2 regions of the Lysinibacillus sp. GbtcB16 genome follow, and region 2 is predicted to be linked to the other one. Evidence: a T-box and tRNA genes for the amino acid it is inferred to sense, from the RefSeq annotation. Region 2 holds a T-box; the other holds one or more tRNA genes.
The links. The T-box of region 2 lies ahead of serS (serine--tRNA ligase). A T-box ahead of a tRNA ligase gene usually reads a tRNA of that ligase, here a tRNA-Ser.
Positions count from the first base shown of each region.

Region 1: it encodes a tRNA-Ser, which carries the amino acid that the T-box ahead of serS (serine--tRNA ligase) is inferred to sense. The anticodon was not compared.

Region 1 is NZ_JAGXJV010000014.1:22,704-30,869, forward strand. Features, by position in the region: gene KVT27_RS21865 (deoxynucleoside kinase) at 1-288, shown strand, start outside; gene KVT27_RS21870 (LOG family protein) at 378-905, shown strand; gene KVT27_RS21875 (methyl-accepting chemotaxis protein) at 970-1,878, shown strand; gene KVT27_RS21880 (RraA family protein) at 2,015-2,635, shown strand; gene KVT27_RS21885 (cation:dicarboxylate symporter family transporter) at 2,680-3,954, opposite strand; gene KVT27_RS21890 (response regulator) at 4,045-4,923, opposite strand; gene KVT27_RS21895 (sensor histidine kinase) at 4,924-6,183, opposite strand; tRNA gene KVT27_RS21900 (tRNA-Ser) at 6,312-6,404, opposite strand; RNA gene ffs (signal recognition particle sRNA large type) at 6,570-6,837, shown strand; gene dnaX (DNA polymerase III subunit gamma/tau) at 6,981-8,166, shown strand, end outside.
Region 2 is NZ_JAGXJV010000001.1:1,718,980-1,727,145, reverse strand. Features, by position in the region: gene KVT27_RS08655 (hypothetical protein) at 1-674, opposite strand, end outside; gene serS (serine--tRNA ligase) at 978-2,258, opposite strand; T-box leader at 2,387-2,602, opposite strand; gene KVT27_RS08645 (hypothetical protein) at 2,979-3,701, opposite strand; gene KVT27_RS08640 (hypothetical protein) at 3,819-4,133, opposite strand; gene KVT27_RS08635 (hypothetical protein) at 4,399-4,542, shown strand; gene KVT27_RS08630 (hypothetical protein) at 4,660-5,244, opposite strand; gene KVT27_RS08625 (YflT domain-containing protein) at 6,092-6,412, shown strand; gene KVT27_RS08620 (alpha/beta fold hydrolase) at 6,849-8,166, opposite strand, start outside.

The DNA.
Region 1 (8,166 bases), on a different contig from region 2:
ACACCGTATTTCCCACATCCAGATTTACTTGTTTATCTAGAGGGACCGATTGATGCTGTTATTGGGCGTATACAAGAACGAGGGCGCGCAATGGAGCAACAAACGCCAAATGATTATTGGATAGAAATGCATGAACGTTATGAAAACTGGGTTAATAATTTTAATTCCTGTCCAGTTCTACGTTTAGATATTAATGATTATGATTTATTAAAAAATCCGGATGCAATTGAATCAATTGTGAGCCGTATCAGTCATATGCTAAAACAAACAAGCCATTTAAGAAAATAGAAGCGCAAAAAACGACCAAAGAACGTGAAACAATACATAGCTGATTGTTTCACGTTTTTTGAATAGGAGGGATTACTATAAGAATTGCAGTGTATTGCGGATCTGGTATAGGTAAAAGTCCAGTGTATGGGGAGAAAGCTACAGAGCTAGGTACAGTATTAGCTAAGCACGGACATAGTGTTGTTTACGGTGGTTCCAAAATGGGGTTAATGGGAAAGGTAGCAGATGCTGTTTTAGCCGCAGGTGGAGAGGTTATTGGTGTTATGCCAACCCATTTACAAAAGCGGGAACTGGCTCATGCTACATTAACAGAAATTCATTTTGTTGAGTCTATGCATATTCGGAAAGCTAAAATGGCGGAGCTGGCTGATGCATTTATTGCTCTTCCAGGAGGTGCAGGAACTTTAGACGAATATTTCGAAGTTTTTACTTGGGCACAAATTGGCCTTCATGAAAAACCTGTCATTTTATATAATGTAAATGGTTTTTATGATGCACTCTTACAGCATTTTAAAATAATGCTAGAGGAAGGATTTATACGACCTGAACAAAAGTCCTTTTTCCGTATAGCAACTACTCCAGAGGAAATAGTACGTTTACTAAAAAAACATGGGTGAACATTGCCCATGTTTTTTATAATATAAAATAAACGGTAAAAAATAGAAATGGATGAGGTGGATTATGCAAGGTGCAGATACTCAAGTAACCGATGATTTGGTAGTACAAGCCATTGAACGCAATATAGCAATTATACGTTTTGATATGGATCGAAGGGTAGCCTATGTGAATGAACTGTTTGCTAGAACATTAGGCTATACAGTACAAGAGATGTTAGGAAAGAATCATAAAGATTTTTGTTTACCAAATTTCGTTCACAGTCCAGCATACGAACAATTTTGGCGCAATTTAGTAGCAGGAAATAGTTATCAGGACAAAATTGAGAGAATTGATGCAAATGGCCAAAGGATTTGGCTTGAGGCTACGTATATGCCTGTTTTCGCCAACCATACAAATAAAGTAATTGGTGTTTCAAAAATTGCTACAAATATTACTGAACGTCAAAATGAAATAACAAATGTAGCCGATCAATTGAAGGAAATGTCTAATGAGCTTCATCAACGCTCAGAGGCTGGTATTCAAAATAGTCAAGAATTACTGAGCACCATCCAAGCGGTTTCTCAGGAGTCAAAAGAAAATGTTAGCAATCTGGCACAGCTAAAAAATCAAGCAGTTTCCATTAAAGGGATTGTGAAAACCATTCAAGAGATTGCTTCTCAAACAAATTTATTAGCTTTAAATGCAGCTATTGAAGCTGCACGGGCTGGGGATTATGGTCGAGGCTTTGATGTAGTGGCAAAAGAGGTGCGCAAGCTTTCTGTCAGGGTAGAGCAATCCATTTCAGAGGTGAAGGATCATATAGAGGGGATAGAGCGGGAAATTAATCAAGTGACAGACAGTATTACAAAGATAGCTGAAAAAGTAGAAAAAACAAATGAACAAATTACTATTACAACTAAAGATTTTAATGAAATTGCATCTGCGGCTGAAGCTTTAGACGAGCAGTCCAAGCAATTTATTGAAATTATTTAATATTCCATATTGCCCAATCTGCAGACTAGATGGTGGACTAATTTACAATATTTTGGTAGATATGTTGAAATAGTATAAGTTTTTTCATTACAATATTTGTGTAAGACGTTCATTAATCATAATAGGGGTGTTATGGATGACAAAAGTGGAAGTAAGTTTTCAGCATCTACCAACAACAGCTATTTCAGATGCGACAGGTGGACATACGAATTTGTGTAGTACGATTAAACCGCTAGCCAATCATTTTAAAATTGCTGGGCGTGCGGTAACTGTACGATTACCAGATGGTGAAAATGGTGCAGTGTTGGAGGCTATTCGAGTGGCCAATGAAGGTGATATTTTGGTTATTGATGCAAAAGGAAACACCAATCGAGCGGTAGCAGGAGATTTTGTGGTGTCCTTAGCAAAAGGTATTGGTGTACAAGGCTTTGTAGTTGACGGTGTAATTCGTGATATTGCCGCTATTCGTGGGCTAGATTTCCCTGTATTCGCTTTAGGTACTACAGTAGCTGCTGGTAATAAAAATGGTGGTGGCAAAGTAAATGTACCCATTGCCATTGGAGGAGTAACAGTTCACCCAGGCGACTATATAATTGGAGATGTGGATGGTGTCATTGTCGTACCACAGCAAGATGCTGAAAAAGTGATTGAAGCTGCAGAGGAAAAGATACTTAAAGATGAAAAACGTGCGCAAGAAGCACATGTAAATGGCAAAAAATCTATTGTTGCGTATTTAGATAAAGTACTTGGAAATTAAAAAAACGCTCACGATGCCATCCTACATCGTGAGCGTTTTTTATTTTATGCTAAATTCTCATTTTCATTAAAGTAATTCTTCATTTTTTCGCGATCGAAACGGCCTTCCCATTTCGCCATTACTAATGACGCTAATGAGTTACCAATTACGTTAACAACTGTACGTCCCATATCAAGAATACGGTCAATACCAGCGATAAATGCTAGACCTTCTAACGGAATGCCGACAGTACCTAAAGTGGCTAGAAGCACTACGAAAGATACCCCTGGAACCCCTGCAATCCCTTTCGATGTAACCATCAATACAAGCATTAACGTAATTTGTTCACCAATGCTTAGGTGAATACCGTACATTTGCGCAATAAATAATGCTGCAATCGCTTGGTATAGCGTTGAGCCGTCTAAGTTAAAGGAGTAACCGGTTGGAATAACAAAGGATACAATATCCTTCGGAGCCCCTAATTTCTCCATTTTTAACATAATACGCGGTAATACAGCTTCAGAACTTGCTGTTGAGAATGCTAAGATTAGCTCATCTTTCAGCACTTTAATTAAATAGAAGATGCTGATTCCTGCGAATTTTGCCACAAGGCCAAGAACAACAAAGATAAAGAATAACATAGTTGCATAAACAAGAATGGCTAATTTGGCAAGTGGTACCAGTGAGGCAAACCCATATTTGGAAACGGTTACACCAATTAAACCAAATACCCCGATTGGAGCAAACTTCATTACGAGGTTAGTTACCCAGAACATCGCATCTGCTACCCCTTGGAAGAAGTCTAAGACTGGCTTTCCTCGATCGCCAACTGCTGCAACTCCTAAACCAAAAATAACTGAGAAGAAAATAATCGCAAGCATATTACCCTCAGCCATAGACTGAATAATATTTGTTGGGACAATACCTACAATTATATCGAAGGGCCCCTCATGCTGTACTTCCTCAGTCGTTGTAACATATTTCGAGATATCTCCTTGAGATAATTCGTTCATGTTTATTCCTGCACCAGGTTGGAAAATATTCGCGGAAAGTAATCCGACTAATATAGCGACAGTCGTAATAATTTCAAAGTAAATAATGGATTTCCCGCCTAATCGCCCAAGCTGCTTCATGTCTCCAGTACCAGCAACACCTACGATTAATGTAGAAATAATAATCGGTACAACAATCATCTTAATAAGATGTAAAAAGATATCCCCTAATGGTTGTAAATATGTCTCAATCTTGGGGTTTCCATAAAAAATACCACCAACAATGATCCCTAAAATCAAGCCGATTAAAATTTGAGCGGCTAGACTGATTTTAAATTTCTTCTTCAAACCCTTTGTACCCCCTGATATTAAATTTTTAGGACACGCCTTACTTTAATAATACGGAGGACTTATGGAATCCGACAAAATCCGAGAAAATTAATTTAATTTTGTTAAAATGTCTGAATATAGCACTTGTATAAACTTCTTAATATTTACCTTTGCTTTACGATTGTCATGATCTTCAATCTGAGTCATGAGTTGACGAATTTCTTTAAAATCGAAGTAGCGAGGGGCATAGTATTCAAACTCAGAGTTGGTGTAATCGACAACACCTAAGTTTGCGAGATTAATCATGGCAGCTAATATCGTTCTGCGCACACGCTGTTCTATGGCTTTACTTTCCTTTAAAATGTCATCAGGTGTAGCCTTTGTTACAGCAGCGATTTCTTCATAAAGCTCCTTTAATGGGGGGAGGGGTGCAATCTTATGCTGATGAGCAAGTAAAGTTTCGATAATAGCTATAATATCCTCGCTCCCAATCTCACCGACAATACCCATATCATTTAATATGGACTGAATATGGTCTCGTGAAGTTGCTTTATTTGCTTTTTGCTCACTTAATTCAATATTTGTAAGTGATTGACGAATAACTAACAATGAATTTTTCAGCCGAAATTGTTCTGTAGTTTTTTTCAAAACATTTTCAACCTCAATGCGGTTAATCGGTTTATGAATGAAGAAATCTATTCCTTGCTCATAAGCCTCACCAACCATTTCTTTATTCACAACCTGAGAAATCATTATAAATTGACCCTCAAAGCGATTTTGAATAAGATGTTCGACTGTGGCTATACCATCAAGCTTTGGCATCAGTAAATCGATTAGCACAATCTCAGGCTGGGTCATTAAAATTTGTGGTATGGCATCCTCTCCATTGCGAGCTTCGCCAATCACTGTACCTAACCCACTATCTTCAATAATTTGTTTTAACATGACACGACTTGCGCGATCGTCGTCTACAATAAAATACCTCATTTAAGTCTCTCCCGTTTGAATAGTTTGCGTAGGAATTATGATTTTAAACGTTGTGTATTGATTGTTTGATTCAACGGTTATGGAGCCTTTTAATTTTTCTATTAGTTCAGCAACATGTGAAAGGCCAATGCCAGTTGCTGCGACACCTTCTACATTATATTTTGTGGTAAATCCAGGTTCAAAAATAATAGAAAAATCATTCTGTGAAATTCCCTTTCCATTGTCACATATTGTTACTACAGTATTATCCTCTTGTCGTTGAATAGCAACAGAAATGATACCTTGTTCTTCGATAGCCTCCACTGCATTGGCAGTTAAATTATTTAAAAGCGCAAGCAGTGCAATATGTTCCTTTGTTTGAAAATCGAAGTCTATACTTGTTTCAAACTGTATATTCTTCCCAAGTAATTCAGCGTACTTACTATTACCGTCTTCGATATAATGTAATAATTCTGATAATATAAAAGGCCCGAAGCTTCTCTCACCAACAATCTTTGAAATGCCCGCATAGATGCGTTGTGAATCCTTTTTCACTTCATGAATTTCCTGGGCAATATGAAGAGCTTGCAAGCTTTCCGCTCGATATCCTTGAGCTTTTAATTGCCGATATAATTCAAAACCGCTAGCTGTTATGGTTTCAATATGGTTCATGGATTTCTTTAAATACAGAGTCTCAACGTAGAGGTCAGATCCAATATTCAGCATCTCTTGTACACGTTTTTTTTGTTCGGCGATCAATATAGAGCTATAAATACCAACTACAAAAAAGCTTCGTAATAAGGCCACTGCTAATAGGATCAAAAGGTCGTGAAGAAATAAAAATGTATAAGTTTGTACAAAAAATCGGAAAATTTGTTCGGCTAAGTTACTAATGACCTCACTAAAAGCGACGAGTAAACCAAGCTTTAGTGGTTTTTCTCTATATGTTTGAACATCTAAAATTTGTAGGCATATAGCAAACAATACATAAAATAATCCTGCTGGTAAATGGTTAAATATGCTCTCTAATACGGGTATATCATGTAAATAGGAATTAAAAACACGAAAAATGATTGTCACTATACTTGTAGCAAACCCAGCTAAAATAATGGGAGTGGGTTTAATTAATGTGCATAAGAAAAAGATAATGGTGCCTAAACCAAAGCGAAATGTCGTATTGGCAAACGGCATAATTTTAATTTCACTACCAATTGCGGTCAAAACAGCAATCAGAATAACCCAAGTGAGGGAAGTGCGAGCTATATTTCTTTTCGATGGCAATTTGACAACCTCCCATAAGCGATATAATAAAAAAATACCACAACCGAGACGGAAGTGGTATTTAACAAGTCATACATACAATTTTGGCAAAAAAAAAACGGCTACATTCGTAGTCGGAAATTAAAAACTGGAGGAGGTAGAGGGATTCGAACCCCCGCGCGGTGTTACCCGCCTGTCGGTTTTCAAGACCGATCCCTTCAGCCAGACTTGGGTATACCTCCATGTTATATTGCTTTACTGTCTTTCGACAAAAATAAATTTATCATAATTTAAAAACCAAGTCAATAATTTTTTTACAAAATATCGTGATGTTAAAAATACATAGGTAATAAATAATTTGTGCATTAAGTTGCAATTTATACAAACAGTAAGTATACTAGTTATTGCCGTGCTAGGTGGGAAGGTAGCGGTGTCCTGTAACTCGCAATCCGCTCTAGCGAGACTGAATTCCTTTTTCGAGGCTGTCCGTATTGTTTGGTCTGCCTTCTGCACGTAGTGTTGACGATTGGGTCCTGCGCAATGGATACCCATGAACCATGTCAGGTCCGGAAGGAAGCAGCATTAAGTGGTCATATCCATGTGCCGCGGGGTTGCCTAATCTGAGCTAACGACAGGAGTAACGCTTATGTGCGGCTGTCAAGGAAAGGTGCACGGCATTAAATTGCCAACTCAAAGCATCCGTCTACTTTAAGGCGGATGCTTTTTTTATTTTTATTTAGTAACTTCATTTTATATATAAGGCAGCAAATGCTATAATTAAGACTATTCTATTTAATGGAGAAGGGGAGAGAAAAACAGTGACGTATCAAGCATTTTACCGTGTGTATCGGCCGCAATCTTTTCGAGAGATGTCCGGTCAAGCGCATGTCAAAAGAACGCTACAAAATGCTCTCCTAGCGAATAAAACGACGCATGCTTACCTTTTTTCTGGGCCACGTGGTACAGGGAAGACGAGTACAGCTAAAATTTTTGCAAAAGCTTTAAATTGTGAACATGCGCCTGCAAAAGAGCCCTGTAACGAATGTGCTACATGTATAAGTATTACGGACGGTTCGCATCCTGATGTCATTGAATTTGACGCAGCTTCAAATTCACGTGTTGAAGAGATTAGAGATATTATAGAAAAAGTTCGTTTTGCTCCTGCAAGCAGCAGATACAAGGTGTACATTATTGATGAAGTGCATATGCTCTCTACAAGTGCTTTTAACGCTCTTTTGAAAACTTTAGAAGAGCCGCCTCCTCATGCAGTATTTATTTTAGCAACAACAGAGCCTCATAAATTGCCTGCAACAATTATTTCTCGTTGTCAGCGCTTTGATTTCAAACGACTTTCTACCAATGATATTATTGAACGTATGAAAGTTGTCTTAGAAGATATTGAGCTGCCATATGAGGAGCAAGGCTTAAAGGTAATAGCGCAATCTGCTGCTGGGGGAATGCGTGATGCTTTAAGTTTATTGGACCAAGTAGTATCTTTCAGCGGAGAGAAGCTAAAGCTTGAGGATACATTATTAGTTACAGGTTCAATAAGTCAGGATGTTTTTTATAATTTAGCCGAGGCACTTAAAGCGAAAGATGTTGCACAAATGCTTGCGCTATTAGAACAACTAATTGCTGATGGTAAAGATCCACTGCGTCTTTCAGAAGATTTAATTACATTTTTCCGAGATTTATTATTACTTCAAACAAGTGATGATTTAGCTGAATTATTAGAGCTCGTGTCTCCTGAGGAACGTGTAGTATCCTTGGCGCATGAATTTGCACCGAATATGCTTTATGGCTATATCGATATACTTGCGAAAACTCAACAAGAAATGCGCTTTTCTCACCATACGAAAATCTATTTAGAAACGGCATTACTTAAAATGGTACAGTTTTCGGGAGGGAGCACTAATCAAGCGGTAACTACAACGAGCGATACGGCTATTAGCCCTGATCTTGCTCAAAAAATTGTAGCGCTTGAGCAGATGGTTCAACAATTAT
Region 2 (8,166 bases):
TCATCAATTAATTCTTTGGCGTTTGGAATATTGTGTTTATTTTCATTTATGTCAAACTCAAATTGGAAATTTACCACACCTATTTTCGATGCATACCTTCCATACCTGTCATCACCAATATTATTTCTTGGGTCGCTTGGTACCAATGTAGGTAAAAGTTTAATAGTATCTATCTTTTGTGTCATTTTAAAATCGTCAAGTAGCTCTTGATAATTACCTACACCTATCTCAATATTGTCGTAGGGAAATATTGAAACAGGTCCATTTCTTACTGGTTCATATTCATTAGGGTATTTCACTAAACCATATTTTGTTATTAGCTGTTCAACTACTTGAACTACCTTTGGATGTTGCTCAATATATGCACCCTTGAATTGTGAAAGGTAAATATCGTCATGACTGCCCTTTCCTATAACCTTCAATGTATCCCTATCAATCATTAGGTACGGATAAGCACGATATGGCTCTTTCATTTCTATATATGTTTGATGGTCAATACTTGCAAACCAGTTATTACTTGCCTGAATAACAGAAAACTCACCTTGTATTCCATAGTTTGTTTCTAAATATTCTTGTATTGGTTGATTCAGATCATCTTTAGAGAAACATCCACTAAGAATTAGGATTGATGTACTTGCTAAGATAACTTGAATCAATCTTTTAATACTCTTCATTTCCTAAACTCCATTCCCTAAATTTTGATAATATTATAACATTTTCCGTTAAATAAGCTGCCACATTGGCATAAGTACATTTCTTCACAATCTTAACGAAACAATTAATAAAGTCACTACATAATCTGGCCCTTTAAATGAAAAAGACGCGTTCCTAAATAAACGCGCCCTATTATTGAATAAGCTATTGATGATGTCTTCATAATGTTCATTAGTTTGTTGTAGCGATAATTACGCTGCAGCTTTTTATTTTTTAAAAAGGCAATACATTAAAGGATACCTAAAATCGCTTTTACCCGTTATTTATTTTGGGACAATTACTTCTTTACCACCCATATATGGTCTTAAAACTTCAGGAATTACTACGCTTCCATCTGCTTGTTGGTAGTTTTCTAAAATAGCTGCAACTGTACGTCCAATCGCAAGACCTGAACCGTTTAATGTGTGAACATATTCTGGTTTTGCATTTGGCTCACGACGGAAGCGGATATTTGCTCGTCGTGCTTGGAAATCTTCAAAGTTAGAGCAAGAAGAAATTTCACGGTACATGTTTTGTGCTGGGATCCAAACTTCCAAATCATATTTCTTCGCTGCAGTAAATCCTAAATCAGCAGTACACATTTTTAGTTTACGATACGGTAAGCCTAGTAATTGCAGTACTTTTTCAGCATGACCTGTTAACAACTCTAATTGCTCATATGACTCCTCTGGTTTTACAAAGCGTACTAATTCTACTTTGTTGAATTGGTGCTGACGGATTAAACCACGTGTATCACGACCCGCAGAGCCTGCCTCTGAACGGAAGCACGGACTATAAGAAGCAAAGCCTTGTGGTAAAGCATCAGCCAGTAAAATTTCATCACGATAGAAGTTTGTTACAGATACCTCTGCCGTTGGAATCATGAAATAATCTGTTTCCTCTAATTTAAATAAATCTTCCTCAAATTTAGGGAGATTTCCAGTACCCGTTAAGCTATCACGATTAACAATGACAGGTGGCAGCATTTCCTCATAGCCATGCTCTTCTGCATGTAAATCCATCATAAATGTCATCAGTGCTCGTTCTAAGCGAGCTCCAAGACCGCGGTAAAATAAGAAACGGCTACCTGTTACTTTTGCGCCTCGTTCAAAGTCAACAATCTTCAAATCTGTAGCAAGATCCCAGTGTGCCTTAATGTCAAAATCAAATGTTGGAATTTCGCCCCAAGTATATTCTTCTACATTGTCATCCTCTGTTGTGCCTACTGGTACAGATTCATGTGGAATGTTTGGCAAGCGCATCATCATATCTTTAAATCGCTCTTCTACTTCATTTAGTTGAACATCTAGCTCTTTAATTTCATCGCCAACTTGACGCATACGAGCAATAACTTCATCTGCATTTTCTTTGTTGCGTTTCATAATTGAAATTTGTTCAGATACTTTATTTCGTTCTGCTTTTAATTCTTCTGTTTTAGCAATTAACTCACGACGCTTTGCATCTAAATCCTCAAAATCATCTAAGTTTCCTAAATCTTCATTACGTGTTAATAGCATTTCTTTAATTTCCGCGAAATTATCGCGTACGCGTTTAATATCTAACATAGTCATACCTCCAGTAGTTTAATGATGGGAATTGTTGCATCCTTTAAGTCTTGATGTAATTTCGTCCAGCGGTTTATTCAAAAGTTCCATTTTAAATAAAAATAAACACAAAAAAGCCCCCATCCCTAAAAAGGGACGAGAGCTACCCGCGTTGCCACCCTAATTGATTAGGCATATGCCTAATCCGCTTATTTCATAACGGCATTTCAGCCGGCAACAGCCTACTTACATTACTTCGACTGTGCAACTCCAGGACGGATTCACAAGTGCTTCTATCAGCTTCCACCAACCGCTGACTCTCTAAAAAAAACGTGCTTGTTACTACTTCCCATCATCGTGTTCAGTTATTTAAATTTTAACCATACTGTACTATATGAAAACAAATTTTTCAAGTCATACCATAGGATACAAATTATTCTAGAACTTTTATTACCTTAACAAGATACTCCACAATATGGCCCGTTAAATGAAAAAGACGCGTTCCTAAATAAACGCGCCTGATTGTTGAATATCGTTTTTCAATTAAAGGCCCTATAATTAAGTATAGGAACAATACATAATCTTGAAAAGTACTATAGGAGCCTTGTTTAAAGGAAAATCCAAGAAATGTTGATTTAACAGCATTTCTTGGATTTCGGTCTCTTTCCAAACTTTCATTTGGGAACGTTATTTAATATAGTCATGTATGCTTTATAAGTTCTTGTTGCACTAAAGTGCCCGTTAGCGGAACATTACCTCTGAAGAAATCTTTTCATCGTTGGTAAAGAAATCCACAATAGGGATTTGGATAGGTGTTCTATATGAACGCAAATGCACTTCTGCTGTTGATGATATTCTTGGTTTTAATGTTACAACGTCCTTTGTAACACTTATTGATGAAACCAAAAAGTAAATATCTCTATACTTTTTAAGTTTAGTAAGTACTTTCTTCATACTAACACCTGTAATTTTATCAGTATATTCAACAATTGAAATAGAAGCCTTGTTCAATGGTCTTATCTGATAGCTAATAACGACTTTATATTTTGCCGTTTCCTTTTCCTTATGAACAATTTCCAATTCGGTTTTATATTTTAGCATCATTTTCTTGACCTTTTTTACTATTTCAAAGTCAAGTCCGTCTCTTTCACAAAGGGCACGTAGGACTTCCGTAGTCAATTCAATTTTAAAAATGAATTTTTCATCTGGGTTAAACCTATTGAATTTATTAACGGAAACACCGATGTTAACGTAAATAAACCAATCTTCATTGAGATTTGGTGTAATCTCTACATGACCTTCTTGTAATGAATCAACAAAATTGATGTAAATATGGTCATAATCTCCTGTTTTAAAATCGAATTCACGCAGTTTTCTTGCATATCTGTCTCCAATGTAAGGAATATCAAAGTGATAATCTTCTACTCCATAATACCTTATATCAATTATTGTTTTGTTTTTCATAAGAACTCCTAATAAAATTTTTGCCCTGCTTCAATGCTTCCGTTTCAACTATTCTGCCAGTTAGTTCAACGAGGCACCGATCCCTATATTGGAGCAGTATCGAGCTATCGTTCTCCGTTAGCGTAACGTGTTTTTTATCTCACTAAGTTCCTTTAACAGATAGTTGGATAATTGTTTATTTTGGGGATCGTCTCTATCCTTGAAATTAGCACCTCCAAAAAAATCATAGTGAATATTCATAATCCGCTTTTTTACTTCTTCTTCCTTTTGAGTGCATTTTATCTCATAAAAATCATTTAATCGTTGCAGCTCTGACTGAGGGAAACCAATGAACTCAATACCTACTTCAAAAAGAAAAATGATTTCTAAGGCATTTTCCTTGAACTCATCGTTGTAAGTTGACTCATCATGCGATCTCATCATACACCCCACTTCAACTATCCTGCCTCGTTCGTATTATAAGGTCAGCCAGATATTTCTGGTTGACCATTTTTTATATAGTTTTATTATAGCAGTAGCCAGGGTAGAACGTATCTGCTCGCGGGGCATGATCCCGTCAACTAAACCGTTCGCCCCCTACTTGCAGAAACATGATTGAGGCTGGTTGGGACTTAGATCTCGTATAACAAGCGAAGCTAAGACACTGCATGGAGGATTAGGGGTAACTGGCAAATATGATTCTAGGAGGAGATTAAGAATGAATCCAGTCGTTGGTCTGTATATTTCAAAAGGAGAAAGTCAGGTTCAGGCATTCTTAGATAAAGGCAAACCGTATCGTAAAAGTTTTAAGGTAACAGGTGGGGATCTCTATCACCCACGACTGGGTGGCTTCGCCACTTAGCCTTGCAGGGTTGTCTGCCTGATTCCACTTCTTCGAAATGCTTTGGGCAGACCAAGGAGCGTAGCGACGCGGTGTAGATATGATGTTAGGCGATGCTCTCGTCCGTTTCAATTACTCCTACATTGAATCTATCCACATTACAAATTCCCTTATACAGTCTTCTGGATTGATATCCTGGTTAATTTCTATAAATCTTTCATAATACTCTAGTTCATGAATAATTAATGGTAAGGCTTTATTGAATTTTCCAATAATCACACCTTCATTGTGTAATCGTTTAACAACATTTTTAATTATTTCATAGAAATCTTCTACTATTCTTTCTCCTAATTCTAAAGTTCGATCAAAATCCTCTTCCTCATCTGTATCCGTATAAAACCATTGTGATTCTCCGACCCATTGATCCCTTAATTGTAGTTCTTCTTTGTTAGTACCTTCGTTGTTCTCTCCAATCACGATTTCTTCGTTCTGTAGCCAAAAAGCATAATTCCACTTCGCTTCACATTCATCAGTGGCTTGTGAAATATTAAACGTCAAATTAGAGTTTGTATTGTACCCCAAAGTAAGCCTAGGCTTTCTCATATCGTCTAATTCACAATCAATATAAAACGACAATACATAAATATCTTTGATAATATCATCACACCAACCATCAATCCGTTTCTTAACTTTGTCATAAATTATTTGTTCTAAATTATTCATTTCTGTCCCTCCATAATATTTAAGGTCTTAGAACTTCACTTCATTTTTTATAATGTCCTTCGAGAGTTTCGCCTAACGTTAGTGTATCTACGAACCCGAAAGGCTTAAAGGAGCGTAGCGACTGGGTGGCTTCGCTACTTAGCCTTGCAGGATTGTCTGCTGAATTTTCTTCCCCGAAAATTCTCCTGCAGACCAAGGGGGCTCCTTTATTCCAATTACTTTTCTCAAGTTTAGACATTTTTCTAAAGAATTTCATTTTTCCCCTCCACAATATACCTTGTATCCGTACAGTTCTATTAATGCACTTTAGCCATCCCACTATACTTAAATATAATACCATTATTTTACCAAAAACTATGATTCCTTATTCAACTAAACTGCTGCGTTAGTTGAAGTATAACCCCCAAAGCGTCGTTTGGAACCTTTTTTGTTAAAGAATGTTATTCAACAATCTGGCCCGTTTGTTGAATAAAACATCCTGCATATCAACACAGGATGTTTAATCAAACTTTATTATAAATGATTAATCTTAGTTATAAACAATCAAATTTTTTTATAAAAATACAAAAACCAGCATTTGATCGGTTCTACAAATAAGGCCAACTTTTAGAATGATTTTAATTTAGAAGCGTTATTCAATTAAGTGGCCCTTTCCATGGAGAAAGACGCTTTCCTTATTCAGAAAAGCGCCCAATTATAGAATAACAACTTACAATATTTTCGAGTTGTTCATTAGTATTCTATTAGTTATTAATGCCACTCTAACATAATTAAAAACTAAAAAATGTTTTGTTCATTCAATTTAGTGGAATAGATTGAATGTGAATATATATAGGAGGGATAAATAATGACAGTCAAATTGACAGTAGAAAACGTAGTACAGGCGAAACAAGAAGTGGAGAAATTAGAAGCGCAAGGATATCTTCGAGATAACATTTACATCTTTGCGCACTATGAAGAACGTGAAGAGGATATTAACGAAGCACTCGGGACAGAAGAAGCTGGTATTAGCGAGCAAGGGTTCCTGACTTCTATGAAGAACCTGGTGAATTCCCGTGGAGATGAACTTCGCAATAAATTAGCTTCTGTCGGATTAAGTGAATCGGAAGCTGCTCAATTCGAAAAGGAACTGGATACAGGCAAATTGGTCATAGTTGCCAATAAGTAAAAGCAAACCCGGGAATCTCATCCCGGGTTTGTTTTTCATTTTACAAGTCCTCCTCGGTATTCCGTGAACTCTGTATTCCAGATAGCCTTTCAACCAAGTCAGTAAAAAACCATCCTTCTCTATTGTCAATGATCTGCTCGAGGAAATTTAGAGTCTTAACAATAAGGCCCTTTAAAAGGAAAAAACGCTTCCTAAATAAACGCGCCCTATTGTGGAAGATAATAAGCACATCTCTTCTTTAACTAACTTATCATTAGTAGAAGATTCTATCTCCTAAAACCCAATAGTTTTTCGGGGAAAATAATTATTTAATCCATATAATTAAATGTATGATTGGACTTTGTAATATTCAATATCATGCGCTGTTCCTGTCTAGAGCTTTTCTCGATATAAGTAAATATGATGAAATATTCCACACTCTCATCTGCTAGTACTACTATTTTATTACCAAATTAGCCGTTTCACTCGGATGGTTAAGAGGAAAATGATGACCATATGGAACAAAATCAACCTTACCCAGGTGCGAAGGAGCAGAATAGCCTCTATCATAATCCCCCCAAATAATGCGAAGATTATACTTTGTTACTTCATTGAAATCACCTTGACCGGTTTTCAAAAGTAAACGGTTAAGCTGAACCGTAGTATTTAAAATTCTAGGAGAAGTAAAACTTTTACTTATTTTTTCAATATACTGTTGAGGGATACTCTCCGTACTTTCAAATAAACCATTACTTAATAAATAACGCTCTATCAAATTAGTAGTTGCCATTTTCAATGTCCATTTGTTCATAAATTGAGGAACATGTATCGATTTAGTATTCTTTTTAGCAACAGGTGGCTGAAGTAAAGTAATTGTATACTTCTTATCTATGTACTTTTGTACTAATGCTTCCAAAAGAATATACGCACCAAATGAATGGCCAATTAGATGGGCACCGTTAGAAGCTTTCTCCAATAACTTTTTCACTACATTCAAATAGATATTTATAAGATTTTTCTCTCGTTTAAAAGGAGAACGTCCCAAACCTGGAAGGTCCAAGATCCATACAGGTCGACCCGTTTTTTCATGAAGCTCTTTCCCTAATGGAAATAAATCCTCTCCATCACTTAATAAACCATGTAATAAAATAAACGGTTTCCCCTCTCCTTGTAATTGGTAAAGGGTATTGTTATCGCATAATGTTCGCTCAAATAAATGATGATGCTCACCATTTTGATACATCAATCGATAATCCAGATCAGCTACTACGGCAGGGAAAAAGTTCATGACACTCATCTTATTAAACCAATCTCCCCCCCTCATGTTTTTCACCGAAACATTTGAAAATGTTCGTTTTGTTATAAAATTCAGTCCATCAGAAGGAATGTTTGTTATTTTACTTACTCCACTTTTCATTATTGTTTTCATAAGCGGCATTGGAACAGAGATTTTTGGTGCCCTCATATTCATACTTTCCGACATAACACTTAATAATTCAGCAATGTTCGGATCGTTCTCTTTGTCATCAACAAGTGTATATGTTTGAATAGCCGGCTGCTCCAATTTGAAAACCTGCACAATAAACTTCGCAAACTCATCGTTTGAAATCAATGGCAACCTATATCCCTTACCTCCAGGAATCACTGGCATGAGCCCTCTTCGCATACTTGTCACAAGCAAACCTAATCCTGCTATCTGCTCTGTACTCCCTGTTTTACTACTACCAACTACGGTTGGTGGATTAATTACTGAAAGCGGATAACCTACTGTTGAT